DNA from 4 places in the Melissococcus plutonius ATCC 35311 genome. Region 3 is predicted to be linked to each of the others. Evidence: predicted binding sites of a transcription regulator. Region 3 holds the regulator's gene; each other region holds the start of a gene.
What was found. The regulator LexA, encoded in region 3, represses DNA repair genes until DNA is damaged. The targets are predictions, from matches to a motif close to CNAACANNTGTTNG.
Positions count from the first base shown of each region.

Region 1: MPTP_RS06260 (replication-associated recombination protein A) is a predicted target of LexA. The motif match lies at 3,169-3,182, and genes of this name have one in related genera.
Region 2: ruvA (Holliday junction branch migration protein RuvA) is a predicted target of LexA. The motif match lies at 3,183-3,196, and genes of this name have one in related genera.
Region 4: dinB (DNA polymerase IV) is a predicted target of LexA. The motif match lies at 2,547-2,560, and genes of this name have one in related genera.

Region 1 covers NC_015516.1:1,459,413-1,464,093, forward strand. The annotation lists gene MPTP_RS06235 (RelA/SpoT family protein) at 1-40, opposite strand, end outside; partial or broken gene MPTP_RS06240 (16S rRNA (uracil(1498)-N(3))-methyltransferase) at 241-1,013, opposite strand; gene prmA (50S ribosomal protein L11 methyltransferase) at 1,015-1,962, opposite strand; partial or broken gene MPTP_RS06250 (DUF3013 family protein) at 1,976-2,462, opposite strand; gene MPTP_RS06255 (DNA-3-methyladenine glycosylase) at 2,398-3,102, opposite strand; gene MPTP_RS06260 (replication-associated recombination protein A) at 3,226-4,506, shown strand; RNA gene ssrS (6S RNA) at 4,561-4,681, shown strand, end outside.
Region 2 covers NC_015516.1:314,303-318,983, reverse strand. The annotation lists gene smc (chromosome segregation protein SMC) at 1-385, opposite strand, end outside; gene rnc (ribonuclease III) at 408-1,100, opposite strand; gene ruvB (Holliday junction branch migration DNA helicase RuvB) at 1,417-2,430, opposite strand; gene ruvA (Holliday junction branch migration protein RuvA) at 2,548-3,153, opposite strand; gene msrB (peptide-methionine (R)-S-oxide reductase MsrB) at 3,676-4,116, opposite strand; gene mutL (DNA mismatch repair endonuclease MutL) at 4,329-4,681, opposite strand, start outside.
Region 3 covers NC_015516.1:1,143,088-1,147,768, forward strand. The annotation lists gene MPTP_RS04850 (ABC-F family ATP-binding cassette domain-containing protein) at 1-230, shown strand, start outside; gene MPTP_RS04855 (thymidylate synthase) at 246-1,193, shown strand; gene MPTP_RS04860 (dihydrofolate reductase) at 1,219-1,725, shown strand; gene lexA (transcriptional repressor LexA) at 1,845-2,465, opposite strand; gene MPTP_RS04870 (DUF896 family protein) at 2,657-2,899, shown strand; gene tkt (transketolase) at 2,995-4,681, shown strand, end outside.
Region 4 covers NC_015516.1:641,959-646,639, reverse strand. The annotation lists gene nrdD (anaerobic ribonucleoside-triphosphate reductase) at 1-552, shown strand, start outside; gene nrdG (anaerobic ribonucleoside-triphosphate reductase activating protein) at 600-1,202, shown strand; gene dinB (DNA polymerase IV) at 1,401-2,513, opposite strand; gene rsmI (16S rRNA (cytidine(1402)-2'-O)-methyltransferase) at 2,713-3,579, opposite strand; gene MPTP_RS02725 (DNA replication initiation control protein YabA) at 3,683-4,030, opposite strand; gene MPTP_RS02720 (PSP1 domain-containing protein) at 4,033-4,681, opposite strand, start outside.

The DNA.
Region 1 (4,681 bases), 320 kb from region 3:
GCATTACTTGTGTCCCTGTCATTATTACTTCTTTTGGCATCTACTCAACTCCCTTTATAGGAAAAACTATATTCTTACTGTATATATAAAATCTATCAATATCTCCCTTGCATAATCAAAAAGAAAAGCACTACTTAAAATAGCAGTACTTCTAACATAATCATTATACCTATTTTTTGATAAATTTTCAATTCTTCACAAAAACCTAACATCTTTGAGAAAATTTATCAATCTAAATCGTTAATCCACTAAGTTACAAGCAAGCAATTCTTGTTGGTAACTTAGTGCACTTAAAAAATAAAGTGGAGCTGTTTCTGCCCTCAAAATTCTTGGTCCTAAGCCACATAAAGTTGCACCAGCTTGTTTAAATATCGTAATTTCCTTAGGAGAAAAACCACCTTCAGGTCCAAAAATTGCTAAAATTTTATTTTTTTTATTCTTATCCAAACTTGTAAAACTTTTTACAAGCGAGTGGGTATCTCCTTGTTTGGCAGATTCCTCATAAGCAACAATAACTTGATCGTAATTTTGAAAAAGTGCAACTAATTCTTTTCCTGTCTTTAATAATTTAACAGAAGGCAACCATTGTCTATGGGATTGTTCTGCAGCTTCTAATGCTATTTTATTTAACCGTTTTGTTTTTGCTACTCTTTTTTTTCTTCCCATTTAATGATCGAATTTTCAGATGGAAAACCTAAAAATTGATGAGTTCCTAATTCTGTTCCTTTTTGAATAATCCATTCTAATTTATCGCCTTTAGGATAACTACAAGCAACAGTAACAGCAATGGGCAACTCTTTTTGCATTATTTCCTTTTCTAATTCCCTGAACAAGACAGTTGAACTAGTAATTTCAATAATTTCAGCTAATATTGCAATATTGTTATTAAATACCAAATAGCATTTTGCTGACGGGACCATTCGCATGACATGAACAATATGATGATAATGTTCACCGGCTACCTGATATACTTCTATTGGTTGGTAGTCTTCTTCTAAAAAATAGCGTTGCATATTATTCTTCCTCCACTTTTTTTAAAACAAATGCATACCAATCATTTTGCTGTAAAATTTGATCAATAACAAATTCTGTTTCACGAATTTCTGCTAAAATCATTTCTTTTTTATCTTCAATAATACCAGAAATAATCAATGTTCCATTTGTTTTCAGCAAATTCCATGCATCTTTTAACATCAGAACAATAATATCAGCCAAAATATTAGCAACAATCATCTCTGCCTGAATAGAAATATCTGTTAATAAATTATTGGTCGTTATCTCGATGTCTTTTTCCAGATGATTTAATTGAATATTCTCTTTTGCAGCCGTGACAGCTACCTCATCTAAATCATAAGCATAGATTTTTTTGGCACCTAAATATTTCCCTGCAATACTTAAAACGCCAGAACCGGTTCCCACATCGATTAAAGTCTCACCACCACGTAAATGTGCTTCCATTGCCTGTAAAGTTAATTGGGTTGTTGGATGTGTCCCTGTTCCAAATGCCATTCCTGGATCCAGACGGATAATTTGTTCATTCTCTGACTGAATATGATAATTTTCCCAACTCGGTACAATAGTTAAAAAACGCGTTATCCGAACAGGATGATAATATTTTTTCCAAGCAGTAGCCCAATCCTCTTCTAAGACTTCACTAATAGTGAGCTGATTTTTACCAATAGCCAATCCAAAGGAAGGAAGTTTAGCAATACTTTCTTTAATGAGCGGCAAAATTTCTGGAAGAAAAGTTGTTTCTGGAAAATAGGCCATAACCAGTGCACCCTCTTCAATTGAAGTCACTTGTGCCTTGTCAATTAATTCTCCATAATTATCTTTTTGGAAATTCTCTATATCAAGCACGTCTTCAATCGCAACACCGCTCGCACCAACTTCCATCATAATATTTGAAATAGCTTCAACTGCCTCACTTGCTGTTTCCACCTTTATTTCTGCCCATTTCATATTATTTTCCTCCTCAATAACTTGGATAAGGTAAATAGCTAATTTCTTGTTCCTTTGCACTACATTCAGTTTCAATACGTTGAAATTTTTGTTCAGACCAATTCAATTCAAATACTTCAACTGTTTCATCAGCCAAAAAGTCCATTAAATCACTTTCTCCATCTAACAATACTTCTTTCAAATAAAGAACAACAGCCTCAATCGTTGCTTTTTTTATCCCTTTTTTTCCTTCATAGGGAATAGTAGTTAAATAATCATTTGGATCAAACTTTGTTTTCTCTGGATGATAAAAAAGTAAAGCATCTTCAAATTCGATGATTGCCTCATCGGAAGAAACTCCTTCCTTATCATCAATCAGTTCCTACTGAATTTTCAGCGAATAAAGTAAATTCAAGTACAATTGCATGGTTTTTCGTATCCCACTCAATAGTAGTGTCATAATCTTCCAATTGGGTGGTTAGTTGTTGTTCCAAATATGTCAATATTGTTTCTTTTTTCATCTGTTTCATTTCCACCTTGCCAGCCAAAATTTTGTGTATCTATGTCACATTTTTTTTGTTTAGAAATATATGGATTGCCACTAACAATATATCGAAGTGGCATTGTTGTCCAGGCACCCTTATTAGGAATCCCAATTCTAGGTAATGCAACAATTTTTTTAGGATAATTTCTTTTTTCTGGTACAATTTTAAGTTTACTTTCAAAAATAGATTGTCCACACAAATTTTTAGTAATTCCTAATGCAGCTACTAGTTTTCCAGGCCCATTCGTAAGTTCTTTTCCCCTTTGGCCCTTACGATTCATTTCCATTTGTTCTAGTCTACTAATCGGTTGAATTGCTCGGATCATTACGCCTTGTGGCATTCCTACCTCACGTGTAATCATATTAAGAATTAAATGCGTATGCATTGTATATAAGTAAATTGTTCCCGGTTTTTCGTACATTGTTTTAAGTCTTGGTGTTTTTCTCAAACCAAAACTATGTGCTGCCATATCTTCCGGTCCTAAATAAGCTTCGACATCTACAATATAACCACCTAAAATCCCAGAAGCTGTTTCATGTTCTAAGTACATGCCTAGTAAAAATTGCGCAATTTCTTCTGTCGATTTTTTCTTAAAAATCTCGCGTATCCTATTCATTTCATCATTCCTATCATACATGAAATCTAATTTATTATCTATCTAAATTTGATAAAAGGCAAAAAGCGAATGCATGTTCTTTATGGTATAATAGATTCAAAGAAATGTAAAGGAGGCCAAAACATGCAACAACCCTTGGCTTATCGAATGCGTCCAAAACAACTTAGTGATGTTGTTGGTCAAAAACAACTCGTTGATAAGGATAAAATCATTTATCGAATGGTAAAAACAAAAATGCTTACTTCTATGATTTTATATGGTCCTCCAGGAACCGGAAAAACGAGCATTGCTAGTGCTATTGCCGGTTCAACAAATTATGCATTTCGAATGCTTAATGCAGCTACAGATACAAAAAAAGATTTGCAGATCGTTGTTGATGAAGCAAAAATGAGTGGAACTGTCATCTTATTACTAGATGAAGTTCATCGTCTAGACAAAACTAAACAAGATTTTCTTTTACCACATTTGGAAAGTGGTAAAATCATTTTAATTGGTGCAACAACTGAAAATCCCTATATTTCTATTAATCCAGCTATTCGAAGTCGCCTACAAATCTTTGAATTAAAGCCATTAACCGAACAAGATATTAAGCAAGCTATAATCAATGCTTTAAAAAATACAGAACAAGGACTTGGTGAATATCCAGTCGTCCTAGAAGATGAAGCATTCGTTCATCTTTCAAGAAGTACGAACGGTGATTTAAGAAGTGCATTGAATGGATTAGAATTAGCCGTTAAATCCACTGAAAAAAATGAAGAACAAAAAATAGTAATTACTCTACCTATTATTGAAGAATGCATACAAAAAAAGGCACTCTCTCATGATAAAGATGGCGATGCTCATTATGATGTGATTTCTGCGTTTCAAAAATCTATTCGTGGCAGTGATGTAGATGCAGCGCTTCACTATTTAGGTAGGTTGATTGAAGCAGGAGATCTTCCAATTATTTGTCGTCGATTAATGGTAACCGCTTATGAAGATATTGGACTTGGTAATCCATCAGCTGCAGCGAGAGCTGTAACTGCTGTACAAGCCGCTGAAAAATTAGGCTTACCAGAAGCAAGAATTCCCTTGGCAAACTCGGTAATTGATCTTTGTCTTTCACCAAAATCTAATTCAAGTATAACAGCTATCGATAACGCATTAACGGATATTCGAAAAGGAAAGTCTGGAGAGGTTCCCATTCATTTAAAAGATGCCCACTATTCTGGGGCAAAAAAACTAGGCAGAGGTACAAATTATAAATACCCACATCATTATAAGAACGCTTGGATTAATCAACAATATTTGCCTGATGCCTTAAAAAATGTCCATTATTATAGACCAATTAATACTGGTAGATATGAACAAGCATTACAACAACAATATAATCAGATTAAACAGTGGCAATCTGAAGAACTTTAAATTATATAGGTATGATTATTGCCGATTTGTTTTTAATGTGCTATGATAAAATCATCAAATCTGTGATGTGCGTATTGTCTTTTTCTGTGTTGACCGAACATTTTATTGATACTTTGGGATCTGACTTGTACCAAAGCCGGTAACATGCCTTTTCACTTGGTAGTTCGAAGCTGAG
Region 2 (4,681 bases), 830 kb from region 3:
TAAATAGGTCTTGAATATCTTTAAGCCGACAAGCCTGTTTATTAATGAAAAATTCGCTCTCACCTGTTCGACGATAGCGACGCATAATGCTAATTTCACTAAAATCAAGAGGTAAGTAATAATCCGTGTTATCTAAAACAATCATTACCTCAGCAATATTTAATGGCTTTCTTTCCTGTGTACCTGCAAAAATAATATCTGGCATCTTACCACCACGTAAACTCTTAGCTGATTGTTCGCCAAGCACCCAACGAATGGCTTCAGTTATATTACTTTTTCCACTCCCATTTGGTCCAACAACAGCAGTAACACCATTTTCAAAATCAATAATCGTTCGATCTGCAAAGGATTTAAACCCTGCAATTTCAATTCGTTTTAAATACACGAATACCTTTGCTCCTTCCAGCTCATTGAAGAATTTCTTTTAATGCACGCTCTGCTGCATCTTGCTCTGCCAATTTTTTAGATCTTCCATGGCCTCTACCAATCAATTTTTCATCTGCATAAATCTCTGTATAAAAAATACGGTCATGGGCAGGCCCTTTTTCATCTACCAATCTATAATCAATATTGACATCTCCCTTATGCTGAAGAACTTCTTGTAAGTGTGTCTTATGATCAACTTCATGAGAAAAATTTCCTTCTTCAATTTTTGGAAAAATAATCTCTGAAATAAAATATTTTACAGTTTCGATTCCCTGATCTAAATATAAAGCTCCTAAAAAAGCTTCAAACAAATCACAAAGCAATGCAGAACGCTCACGTCCACCAGAATTTTCTTCACCATTGCCCAATAGAATATATTGATCAAATTGACATTCCTTTGCAAATTTGGCTAAACTATCTTCCCGAACAATTGCTGCTCGCATTTTTGTTAATTTACCTTCTGGTAAATTTTGATATTTTTGATAAAGATACTGAGAAATAATTAATTCTAATACAGCATCACCTAAAAATTCTATGCGTTCATTATCTGATAATTTTAAATAACGGTGTTCATTGACATAGGAAGAATGGGTAAATGCCTGTTCTAATAAATTGACATCATGGAAAACAATGCCGTAACGTTCTTTTAATTCTTTAGTTAACCGATCGTCCATGGTTCACATTCCCTTTTAATTTATTTACAATCTCTTTTATTATACTTTTTTTTACTTTCTTTTTAAATGGCTAGTCTAAAATTAACAGTAAACTTAAGAAGTCTATCAATTAACGATGAATAACTATTAAAAATTCTTTTGTCAAACAACTTGAAAATATTCTATACTCGACTGAATAGAACATCCTTATTTCTTAAAAAATCGTGAAGTAGATTTTATAAAACAAACTAAATAGGAAATAAAGATTTTAATTCATTTCGTTTTACTGATTAAATTTTATTACTTTCTACATCCTCGAGTTTTCTAATAATGAATTTTACTCTTTTTGATTGTATGTATGGTAACCAAGGTGTTCATAAGCAAGTGTCGTAGCAATCCTTCCTCTTGGCGTTCGCTTAATAAATCCTTTTTGAATTAAAAAAGGTTCATACATATCTTCAACTGTCTCAGTTTCCTCACCAATATTTACGGAAATCGTGCTTAGTCCAACTGGTCCTCCTCCATATAATTCAATCATTGTTTTTAAAAGTTTTTGATCTATATAATCTAATCCTTGATGATCTACCTGTAAAAGAGTGAGAGCTTTATCGGCGATATCTTTTGTCACTACTCCATTTGATTGAACTTGTGCAAAATCTCTAACTCTTTTTAATAACCGATTCGCAATTCTAGGTGTTCCTCTAGAACGACGAGCAATTTCACAAGCACCTTCATCCATGATTTCTGTTTGAAAAATATCTGAAGATCGTATAACAATTTCTTTCAAGTCTTCCACAGTATAATACTCCATGTGAGAAATAATGCCAAAACGATCACGTAAAGGTGCAGAAAGCATGCCCGCTCGTGTCGTTGCACCAATAAGTGTAAATGGTGGTAAAGAAAAATGTACTGGATGAGCTGTAGTACCTTGACCAACCATAATATCCACATAAAAATCTTCCATCGCAGAGTAAAGCATCTCTTCTACCGTTCTTGGTAATCGATGAATTTCATCAATAAACAAGACATCACCAGGAGTCAATTCATTTAAAATAGCAACAAGGTCGCCAGGACGTTCAATCGCTGGACCACTTGTGGTTCGCATTCCTACATCCATTTCATTGGCAGTTACCATTGCTAGAGTAGTTTTGCCTAACCCAGGTGGTCCATAAAGTAAAGTATGATCTAATACTTCTTTTCGATTACAAGCTGCTTTAATATAAATTGTTAATTCTTGTTTGACTTTTTCCTGTCCAATATATTGAGTTAGAAATTTAGGCCTAAGGGATTTTTCGAGTATTTCATCTTGTTGGTTACTTTTAGCTGTCATTAATCGTTCTTCTTCTGACATTTATTATTCCCCCTTTCTCTATTAAATACAGACTTTTCACCTAGTTATTTTTAAAAAATTTACTTTTATTATAAATTTCTATTCTTTCTTCATCTGTTAAAAAAGTAATTTCATAAATTATTTCATAATTAACTTTAATGCTTGACTTAAATATTGATCCGTTGATTGTGAATCCATACTTTTCAAGTCAGGCGTAATTCGTTTGATTTCTCTATCATTATATCCTAAGGCACACAAAGCTTCTAATGCTTCATTTAATGCTTGGTTTGTTTTAACTTTTGGCTGATTTGTCATTGCCTTTACAGCTGTTGGTGTCATTTCTAATTCATCTAATTTTCCTTTTAAATCTAAAACCATTTGTTGTGCTGTTTTTTTACCCACACCAGGAAATTTTGTTAAATAACTTGCATTTTCATCTGCAATAGCATTGATTAACCCCCCGTGATCTTCCAAAGCCAAAATTGCTAAAGCACTTTTGGGCCCAATACCTGATACGCCAATTAGCTTTAAAAAAAGTTGTTTCTCTTCCATTTCCCTAAATCCATAGAGCAATTGTGCATCTTCTCGAATTACCTGATGCAAATAAATTTTTACCTTTTTTTCTAATTTTCCAGAATAATGATAAGGATTGCTCACTAGGATTTGGTACCCAATGCCATTGGTTTCTATAACAAGATAATAAGGATTGATAAAAGTAATGGTACCAATAATATATTCAAACATAAATTTATTTTCACCCTTCTAATAATATACGTACATATGTTTCTATTTTAGCATACATTCATCGTAGTCAATAGTTGCATTTTTTGATAAAACAAACAAATAAAGAAGAAAACAATAATTTTAGTTAATTCTTCTTATTATGTATTCTATTGAACACTAATCGATATCTTATAAAACTTATTATATCACTGATGACTGCCATGCCTTATTGATATAAACAGAATGAATTAATATGCGCAAGATTGGAGCTTTATTTGTCTTAGTATTTTCTAATTTTATTTTCTTTATATTAAGCTAGTCATATTAAATAGATTTTTGTTTGCTAGTCTAACAAGAATTTGAATTTATATTTCTTAATTAGACAATAAATATTCCTAGCATTTTTATACTAAATAGCATAAAACTAAAACAAATATCACTGTTTAATCAAAAAACCAAAATAATTTTTAATTAAAAATTACTTTGGCTAATTATTTTATCATTCAATGGATTAACGAGTAAAAAATTAAATGTTTTGTGCCTTTACTTAAATAATGAGAGATATTCACCATAGCCTTCTTTTTCTAGGTCTTTTACAGGTACAAATCGTAATGCCGCTGAATTTATGCAATAGCGTAAGCCGCCCTGATCAACTGGACCATCTGTAAATACATGACCTAAATGAGAATCAGCTTCCTTACTACGCACTTCTACACGATGTATGCCTAATGAGCGGTCTGTCTTTTCTGTAATATCTTTTCTTTCAATCGGTTTTGTAAATGATGGCCAACCACAACCAGCATCATATTTATCTAATGAACTAAAAAGTGGTTCACCATTTACAATATCTACATAAATACCATCATCATAAAAATTATCATATTGACCAGTAAATGGTGGTTCAGTACCATTTTCTTGTGTGACTGAGTAACTCATTGGATCAAGTTTATTCTTTAAATCATCCCTATTTTTATCATTTTTCATAGTTATCCCTCCTTATCCATATCATAACGAGTATAACGAGATAATTCGAGTGATTCGCCTTTATTTCCTTTATAGATGCATTATTACTAAATAGCTAACTCATTAAAGCTAGAGTGACACACAAAAATCTGTAGATTAACAAAACTTTGAATATTCATTATTCTTAAATTAAATTTATGATTTGTTCGTCTATTCATTATTAGTTAGCTAAATTAATGTGGATCTTGAATTCGTTTGAACATCTTTTCCATATCTGAATTTGTAAAATGGACTAAAACAGGACGTCCATGTGGACAATTAAATGGATTTTCACAGGTAGCAAGTTTTTCTAATAAACTACGTGCTTGTTTTTCATTTAAAAAATGATTTGCCTTTATTGCTTGCTTGCAACTCATCATGATAGCTGTTTCTTCACGAAATTTTTTTACACTGATGTTACCGGTCGTCAAAAGAATATCAATCATCTCACGAATAATACTTTCTTCTTCTCCAGATGGATACCAAGTTGGATGGGAACGAACAATAAAGCTATTCTGATCAAAATCTTCTAGATAAATGCCGACAT
Region 3 (4,681 bases):
CTAAAGAGAAAACAAAATTGACTTATATGGAACAAAAAGAATGGGTTGGCATTGAAGAAGAAATTACACAATTAGAGAAAAAGGTAATCTCACTAACAGAAGAAATGACACAACAAGGCGATAACTTTGTCCGTTTAGAGGAATTACAACAAGAATTAACAACGATTGAGCAACAATTAGATGAAAAAATGGCACGTTGGGAATACCTAAGTGCATTTGTAGATAATTAGGAGGAATTAACGAACATGGAAGAAGCTTATTTAGCATTGGGACGGGAAATTTTAACAAATGGTGAAGCGAAAGAAGACCGAACAGGTACAGGGACACTAAGCATTTTTGGCTATCAAATGCGCTTTAATCTCTCAACTGGATTTCCTTTACTAACGACAAAGCGTGTTCCATTTGGTTTAATTAAAAGTGAGTTATTGTGGTTTTTAAAAGGTGATACCAATATTCGCTTTCTTCTTGAAAATAATAATCACATTTGGGATGAATGGGCATTCGAGCGATACACCAAAAGTCCAGACTATATTGGGCCAGATATGACTAACTTTGGCCAACGTGTATTAACAGATTCAAAATTTTCAGAAATTTATCAAGAACAACATCAACTTTTTTGTAATAAGATTTTAACAGATGATGAGTTTGCACAACAATATGGAGAATTAGGAAATATTTACGGTGCACAGTGGCGTCGCTGGCAAACTAAAAGTGGAAAGTTCATTGATCAATTAACTCAGGTGATTGAAATGATAAAAAAAACACCTGATTCTAGAAGATTAATTGTTTCAGCGTGGAATCCTGAAGAAATTCCATCAATGGCATTGCCACCATGTCATACATTATTCCAATTTTATGTCAGTCATAACAAATTAAGCTGTCAGCTTTACCAACGTAGTGGCGATGTATTTTTGGGTGTTCCATTTAATATAGCTAGCTATGCATTATTGACACACTTAATTGCACATGAAACAGGGCTGGAAGTCGGTGAATTTGTTCACACGTTTGGCGATGTACATTTATATAAAAATCATATTGATCAAATGAATGAACAACTAACAAGGAAACCAAAACAACTTCCAACGCTTGTCTTAAACACAACTAAAACTTCCATTTTTGATTTTGACATGGCTGACATCAAGGTTGAGAATTATCAGCCTTATCCAGCAATTAAAGCACCTATTGCAGTTTAATAAAAATGAAGGGAAGAAATCATATATGCTATCAGCAATTTGGGCACAAGATGAACAAGGAACCATTGGATTAAATGACAAACTTCCTTGGCATTTACCCAATGATTTGAAATTTTTTAAGCAAACCACTGAAAACAATACTTTAATTATGGGAAGAAAAACATTTGAAGGCATGGGAAAACGATCATTACCAAATCGAATCACGATTGTTTTAACCCATGATCAACATTATCAGGTACCTGATGGTGTTTTGGTGATGCATACGATCAATGAAGTATTAGACTATGCAAAGAATTTTTCAGGTATTACGTTTATTACGGGTGGGGCTACTGTTTATAAAGCTTTTTTACCTTATTGTGAAGTACTTTATCGCACAGTTATTCACCATACTTTCAAGGGAGATACACAATTTCCAAAAGTTCATTGGGAAGAATGGACTAAGATTAATACAAGTAAAGGTGAAACGGACGAGAAAAATAATTATTCCTATGAATTTGAAACCTATCAGCGAAAAGTCTATAAAAATGAATAAAACAAGAGTAAAACCATTTAAGGTTATTATTGGATAATTTTATTAAATCTAAAAACCCTTCACCTATTAAATTTAAATAGGTAAAGGGTTTTTAGGTTTATTTGAATAAATTGAATAGTTTAAATATGATTGCGGTATAAACGTATAACTTTACCAAGGATGGTTACGTTTGTTAATATAATTGGTTCAAATTGATCATTTTCGGGTTGAAGACGAATAGAATTATTTTCTTTAAAGAATCGTTTGCACGTTGCTTCATTTTGATTGGTCATAGCAATCACAATATCACCATTGTCAGCTGTGGATTGTTTTCGAACAATGACTTGATCACCATCTAAAATGCCGGCATGAATCATGCTCTCCCCACAAATGGTTAGCATAAATAATTCATTTTCCTCAGTCTGTAGATCAGGAAGTATAGGAAACACACCTACGGGCTCTTCTAACGTTAAAATTGGATTTCCAGCAGTTACCGTTCCAATGATTGGAATATTTTTAGGTTGAAGTTCCAGTTTTTCTAATCCCTTATCTGTTACTTCAATCGCTCTAGGTTTTGTTGGGTCTCTTTGAATAAATCCTTTTTTTTCTAATCTAGCTAAATGTCCATGAACCGTTGAAGTAGATGAAAGAGAAACTGCCTGCCCAATTTCACGAACGGTTGGTGGATATCCTTTGCATTCAACCTGTTCATATATATATTTTAATACTTCTAATTGTTTTGTTTCAGTTCGCTTCGCCAAAATCTCACTCGCTTTCTTTTGATTGCTAACTTTAGTTTATCATAAAATGTAAAGAGAATCAAACAAGCGTTCGTATAGGCTGTCATCTGGTAATGAAAGCATTCTCTAACTGTTTATCTAATTTAGTTGTGTTTTTTATTTAGATCTTATAAGATAGATTGTGTAAGTAGAAGACAGGAGGAAAGAAGAATATGCTATCCAAAGAAAAGTTGCATAGAATTAATGAGTTAGCTAGAAAAGCTAAAAAATCCCCTTTAACAAAAGAAGAAAAGATGGAACAACAACAATTAAGAGAAGAATATTTAACAGCTTTTCGAGGTGGCATGCGTCATCATATTGAAGGCATGAAAGTAATAGATCCTGAAGGAAATGATGTTACTCCTGAAAAACTTAAACGGATTCAAAAAGAAAAGGGACTACATAACAGAGAATAGGATTTTAATCAATAAGTAATTGCTTTCATAAAAAAAATACATTACAATAAAAGTGCAAACTTTAAAAATTGAGGAATTAAGTAGGAGATGATTTTTTGTTTGACAAAGTCGATCAATTAGGCGTGAATACGATTCGTACATTAAGCATTGATGCCGTTCAAAAAGCAAATTCAGGACATCCTGGCCTACCTTTAGGAGCTGCACCGATGGCTTATGCATTATGGACAAAATTCTTAAAAATAAATCCAAAGACTTCAAGGAACTGGCCAGATCGTGATCGCTTTGTGCTTTCAGCCGGACATGGATCTGCTATGTTATATAGCTTACTGCATTTAGCTGGCTATGATGTTTCTATGGAAGATTTAAAAAATTTTCGACAACTTGACAGTAAAACACCTGGACATCCAGAAGTACATTATACAGATGGTGTAGAAGCTACCACTGGGCCATTAGGTCAAGGGCTTGCTATGGCTGTAGGAATGGCAATGGCTGAAAGCCATTTAGCTGCAACTTATAATCAAAAAGAATTTTCACTCATTGATCATTATACTTATGCCTTATGTGGCGATGGTGATTTAATGGAGGGAGTTTCTCAAGAAGCAAGTTCACTAGCTGGTCATCTGAAATTAGGAAAGCTAATTGTTTTATATGATTCAAACAATATCTCATTAGATGGACCTACTTCAAAATCATTTACAGAAAATGTTGGTGCACGTTATGAGGCTTATGGCTGGCAACATCTACTTGTTAAAGATGGTAATAATCTAGAAGAAATTGCTCAAGCCATTACAACAGCTAGAGATGAAAAAGAAAAACCTACCTTAATTGAGGTAAAAACGATCATTGGCTATGGCTCACCTAAGGCTGGGACTTCTTCTGTTCATGGAGCACCTATTGGTGCCGAGGGAATTACAGCTGCTAAGGAATCTTTCCAATGGACATATCCAGATTTTACTATACCTAATGAAGTACAGATGCGTTTTCAGGAAAGTATCAACAAGAAAGGCGAAAAAGCTGAAGCAACCTGGCAGAAAATGTTCGATGATTATTCGACTAAATTTCCCGACCTAGCAAAACAGTTTATACAGGCTTTTTCAGATGAGCTTCCTGAAAATTGGGAAAGTGATTTGCCAACGTATGAAGAAGGAACAAGCGCTGCAAGTCGGATAACGAGTAAAGAAACGATTCAGGCAATTTCAAAAAATGTTCCTGCTTTTTTAGGTGGTTCAGCCGATTTATCCTCTTCAAATAACACAATGGTAACCACTGAAAAGGATTTTGAACCAACGCAATTTGAAGGAAGAAATATTTGGTTTGGTGTTCGTGAATTTGCAATGGCCTGTGCCATGAACGGCATGCAGTTACATGGTGGTTGTCGTGTCTATGGAGGAACATTCTTTGTGTTTACAGATTATTTACGACCTGCTATTCGGTTAGCTGCCATTCAAAAATTACCAGTTACCTATGTTTTAACCCATGATTCAGTGGCTGTTGGTGAAGATGGTCCAACGCATGAGCCGGTTGAACAATTAGCTAGCGTACGTGCAATGCCAAATGTTCAGGTATTACGTCCTGCTGATGGCAATGAAACAGTGGCTGCTTGGAAGATCGCGATGACATCTAAAGAAACGCCAACAATTTTAATCCTAAGTCGACAAAATTTACCGGTAATAAAAGGAACAAAAAAATTAGCCACTTCTTTTGTTTCAAAAGGTGCCTATGTTATATCTCCCCAAAAACAAAAAATACCACAAGGCATCTTAATTGCAACAGGTTCAGAAG
Region 4 (4,681 bases), 500 kb from region 3:
AAGGCCGATCTTTGGGGAGAGGAATATGGTTATCATTTTAGTGTTTATTCAACACCAAGTGAAAGTTTAACAGATCGTTTTTGCCGTTTAGATACAGAAAAATTTGGCATTGTTAAAAATATAACTGATAAAGAATACTATACGAATAGTTTTCATTATGATGTTAGAAAAAATCCAACACCTTTTGAAAAATTGGATTTTGAAAAGGACTATCCAAAATATTGTTCTGGTGGATTTATTCATTACTGTGAATATCCCGTCTTACAACAAAATCCAAAAGCTCTAGAAACAGTTTGGGATTATGCTTACGATAAAGTTGGGTATCTAGGTACCAATACTCCAATTGATCATTGCTATGTTTGTGAATACGAAGGTGATTTTACACCAACAGAAAGAGGTTTTGAATGTCCTTCATGTGGAAACCATGATCCAAAATCTTGTGATGTAGTCAAACGCACTTGTGGCTATTTAGGTAATCCACAAGCACGTCCGATGGTTCATGGTCGTCATAAAGAAATTTCTTCTCGTGTCAAACATATGAAAAAGCAATAAAGGTAGCTTGTTATCTACTTTCTACCATCATGAAAGGAGATTTTGCTTTGAATAATCCAAAACCTAAAGAATGGCAATCTACTGAGTGGAGTGAAAATCGGATAGCTGATTATAAACCCTATACTTTTGTAGATGGTGATGGAGTTAGAAATAGTTTATATGTCAGTGGTTGTTTATTTGCTTGTGAAGGATGTTTTAATAAAGCGATTCAAGATTTTCATTATGGTATTCCTTTTACAAAAGAATTGGAAGATACCATCTTAGCTGATTTAGATCATCCCTATGTACAAGGACTAACGCTACTTGGTGGAGAGCCATTTATGAATACAGAAGTTTGTTTAGCTATTGTTAAACGTATCAGAAAAGAATTCGGTCACACTAAAGATATTTGGAGTTGGAGTGGATATACATTTGAAGAACTATTGAAAGAGACACCTGATAAACTGGAATTACTTCAATTAATCGATATTCTGGTAGATGGTCGTTTTATATTGGCTAAACGTAATTTGAATTTACAGTTTCGAGGTAGTGAAAATCAGCGAATCATTGATATTCAAAAATCAATCCAAAAAGAAAAAATCATTCTTTGGGAAAAATGTCATGATGCTAAAACGAGTTATGAACAAATAAAAAAAGCAAACTTAATTTGATATATCAAAAATAGAAGTGAAAAGATCTGCCCATATTAAATAAAAAATAATTGGGTTACCAGATATTCACTTCTATTTTTATTCATTTTAAATAATATATTTCTATTCTTTATCTATTTCTCCTGAACAGTTGAACGTTAGCCGAGCTAAAATAGAATATAAACAATTCGCCATTTAATTCATTAAATCATTAAATCATTAATTCCAAAGTGGTAATGAAATATTTTTATAGGTTATTGGTGCTAAGTTTGTTAACGTAATTCCTAATAATCGAATATTTTTTTTCCATTCTAGCTCATTTTCCCAAATCATCTGTACTTGGTAGAATAAGTCTTCTTTCATATAAATATATTCTTGTAGTGTAACCCGTTTAGTGATGGTTGTATAATCTTCATAGCGAACCTTTAAAACAATGGTCTTTCCATGTTTCTGAGCTTGTTGAAGAGAGGCTTCTACTTTCATTGCCAACTGCCTTAATTGTGTCACTACTTGTTCTTCTGTTGCTAAAGGCTTTCTATATGTATGTTCTTTTCCAACTGATTTACGATCCTTGGTAGCGTCTACCGGTGCATCATGAATGCCACGAACCTTACGATATAGAGAATAGCCCATCTTACCAAAATGCTGGATTAATACTATCTCACTGACATGATAAAGATCTCTTCCAGTATAAATGCCAAGTTCATGCATTTTAGGAACTGTTTTCTTTCCAATTCCATGAAATTTTTCAATTGCAAGATTTTTCAAAAAATCTTCTGCTTCTTCTGGCAGAATAACTGTTAATCCTTTTGGTTTTTGATAGTCAGAAGCCAATTTTGCTAAAAATTTATTATAACTGATACCTGCTGAACAAGTTAATTGTAATTCTTGCCAAATCGTTTGTTGGATCAAACGGGCGATTTTAATGGCTGATTTGCTATGTAATTTATTAATGGTCACATCTAAATAAGCCTCATCAATGGAAGCAGGTTCAATTATATCTGTATATCTACAAAAAATAGTGCGAATTTGCTGAGAAACTTCTGAATATTTTTGATAATTTCCTGGTTTAAAAGTAGCTTGTGGGCATAATTCATAGGCTTTTTTTACGCTCATAGCCGAATGAATGCCATATTGACGAGCAATATAATTCGCTGTTGTAACTACTCCTTTGCCACCAGTATCACTTGGATGTCTTGCAATTACAAGTGGGTGACTTGCCAATTCTGGGTGATCACGTTCCTCTACAGAAGCAAAAAAAGCGTCCATATCGATATGAATAATTTTTCTTGAGGTATCTTTCTTTAAAGGAAATCTTAACTCGCTTCTCATTTCTCACCGCTTCCTTTCAAATTGATTATATATAAAATATATGTTCGAAAGTAACTCTAGTTTTAAAGTGAGTAAAAAATTTGATAGAAAAAAAGAGTCTTTTAATCAGCTATAGTTATTTCAGTTGTTTTATTCTGCTAAACAAATGAATTTTATTCATACGATGAAAAAATGATTATAAAATGAAAGGTTCATTTCATTATTCTAAATGATATTTTTTATAAACTTCTTGTTTTTTTAATCCATATTGCTTCGCTATTTCTTTTATAGCCTCTTTAGAAGTTTTTCCATCTCTGATAAGTAATTGAACTTGTTCCTTAATTGGTGGTAACTCATCAAGGTTCCACTGAATCTCTTCTTTTGTTTTACCAGCAATTAATAAACAGCATTCTCCCTTGATTGTACACCTAGATAGATAATCAGATATCTCTTCAAGAGTACCTCTTAGATATTCCTCATGTAATTTCGTCAATTCTCGACATATGACTGCTTGGCGTTCATGCCCATATATTTGGGCAAAAGTTTGAACAGTTTGTTTTAATCGGTAAGGTGATTCATAGAATATCTGTGTGGCTTGTTGTTCCCTTAGTCCTTCTATAATCTGTTTTTGTTCATTTTTATTCCTTGGTAAAAATCCATAAAAAAGAAAGGGCTGTGGCAGTAATCCAGAAGCTATTAATGCGGTAATGCCAGCACTAGGTCCTGGTAAGGCAACAACAGGTATTCCTTCATCAATACAGGCAGTAACCAATTCATGTCCTGGATCACTAATAGATGGCATACCTGCATCACTCACTTGCGCGATTTTTGCTCCATTTCTTAAACGTTCCAGCAGTCTTGGTATTCTTTCCTTATAATTATGTTCATGTAAACTCAATTGTGATTTCATAATTTCGAAGTAATTTAACAATTTTTGTGTATTTCTTGTATCTTCACTTGCAATTAGATCAACTTCTTTTAAACAATTCAAACAACGAACACTTATATCTTCTAAATTGCCAATTGGAGTAGGAACAAGATAAAGACAGCCTATCTCGATATTCTCAAAACTTTTTTGTTTTTGCATCGTACGTCTTTTTCTCTCCTCATCATTTTTCTTTTTCATTTTCAATTAAACAAAAACCAACACATATCAATCTGTACCGGCTTGCATTTATTTTATAACTCATTTATTTACATCGCTCACCATAAATCACTTCTAAACAAAATGCACATTCTTCATCATTTTCTCTTCTCGAACCATATAAAATGTTACAGACATGGAATCCTTCTTCATATAACTTTTCTAAATTCATACGGGATTTTGATAATTCTTGTTTTGAAGAATCTATCTCATTAACAGATAATCGATTTAGTTCTTGCAAATGTTCACGTAATCGCTGATTTTCAATCTCTAAAGTTGTATTTTTTTCTACCAATTCATGAAGTGACTCTTTAATTTCTTTTAATTGCAGTAATGTACATTCTAAATCACTTTCTAACGAATTTAGGCCGTCATACAATGAACGCTTATCCATTTTTAATCACCTTTTTCAACATTCTGCAGTGCCATTTCTGTTGCCTCTTTAATTTCTTCATAACTGTAGTCAACTGCCATCTCATGTCCAATCAAGCGAACTTTAACCAAACGACTTAATAAATTTAAACCGACTACTTTTCCTTTACCGTCTGGTGTTATAACCTCACTACCATAATCAGGTAGTACTTTCTTTGCCAATTCATATTCATCATTTTCATATTTCAAACAACACATCAAACTACCACATAATCCAGAAATTTTAACAGGATTTAATGATAATCCTTGATCCTTTGCCATTTTTATAGAGACAGGAATAAAGTCACCTAAAAAGGTTGAACAACACAATTGCCTACCACAAGGACCAATCCCACCTAACAGTTTCGCCTCATCTCGTACACCAATTTGACGTAATTCTATCCTCGTCCGAAAAATCGCTGCTAAATCTTTTACCAATTCACGAAAATCAATTCGACCATCTGCAGTAAAGTAAAAAATCATTTTGCTTCTATCGAAAACATACTCAATTTGAATTAATTTCATTTCTAGTTTATGTTCTGTAATTTTTTTTGTAGCAATTAGCAATGCTTCTTGTGCATCTTCTATATTTTTCTGATGTTTTTCTAAATCTTTTGTTGTTGCTTTACTTAAA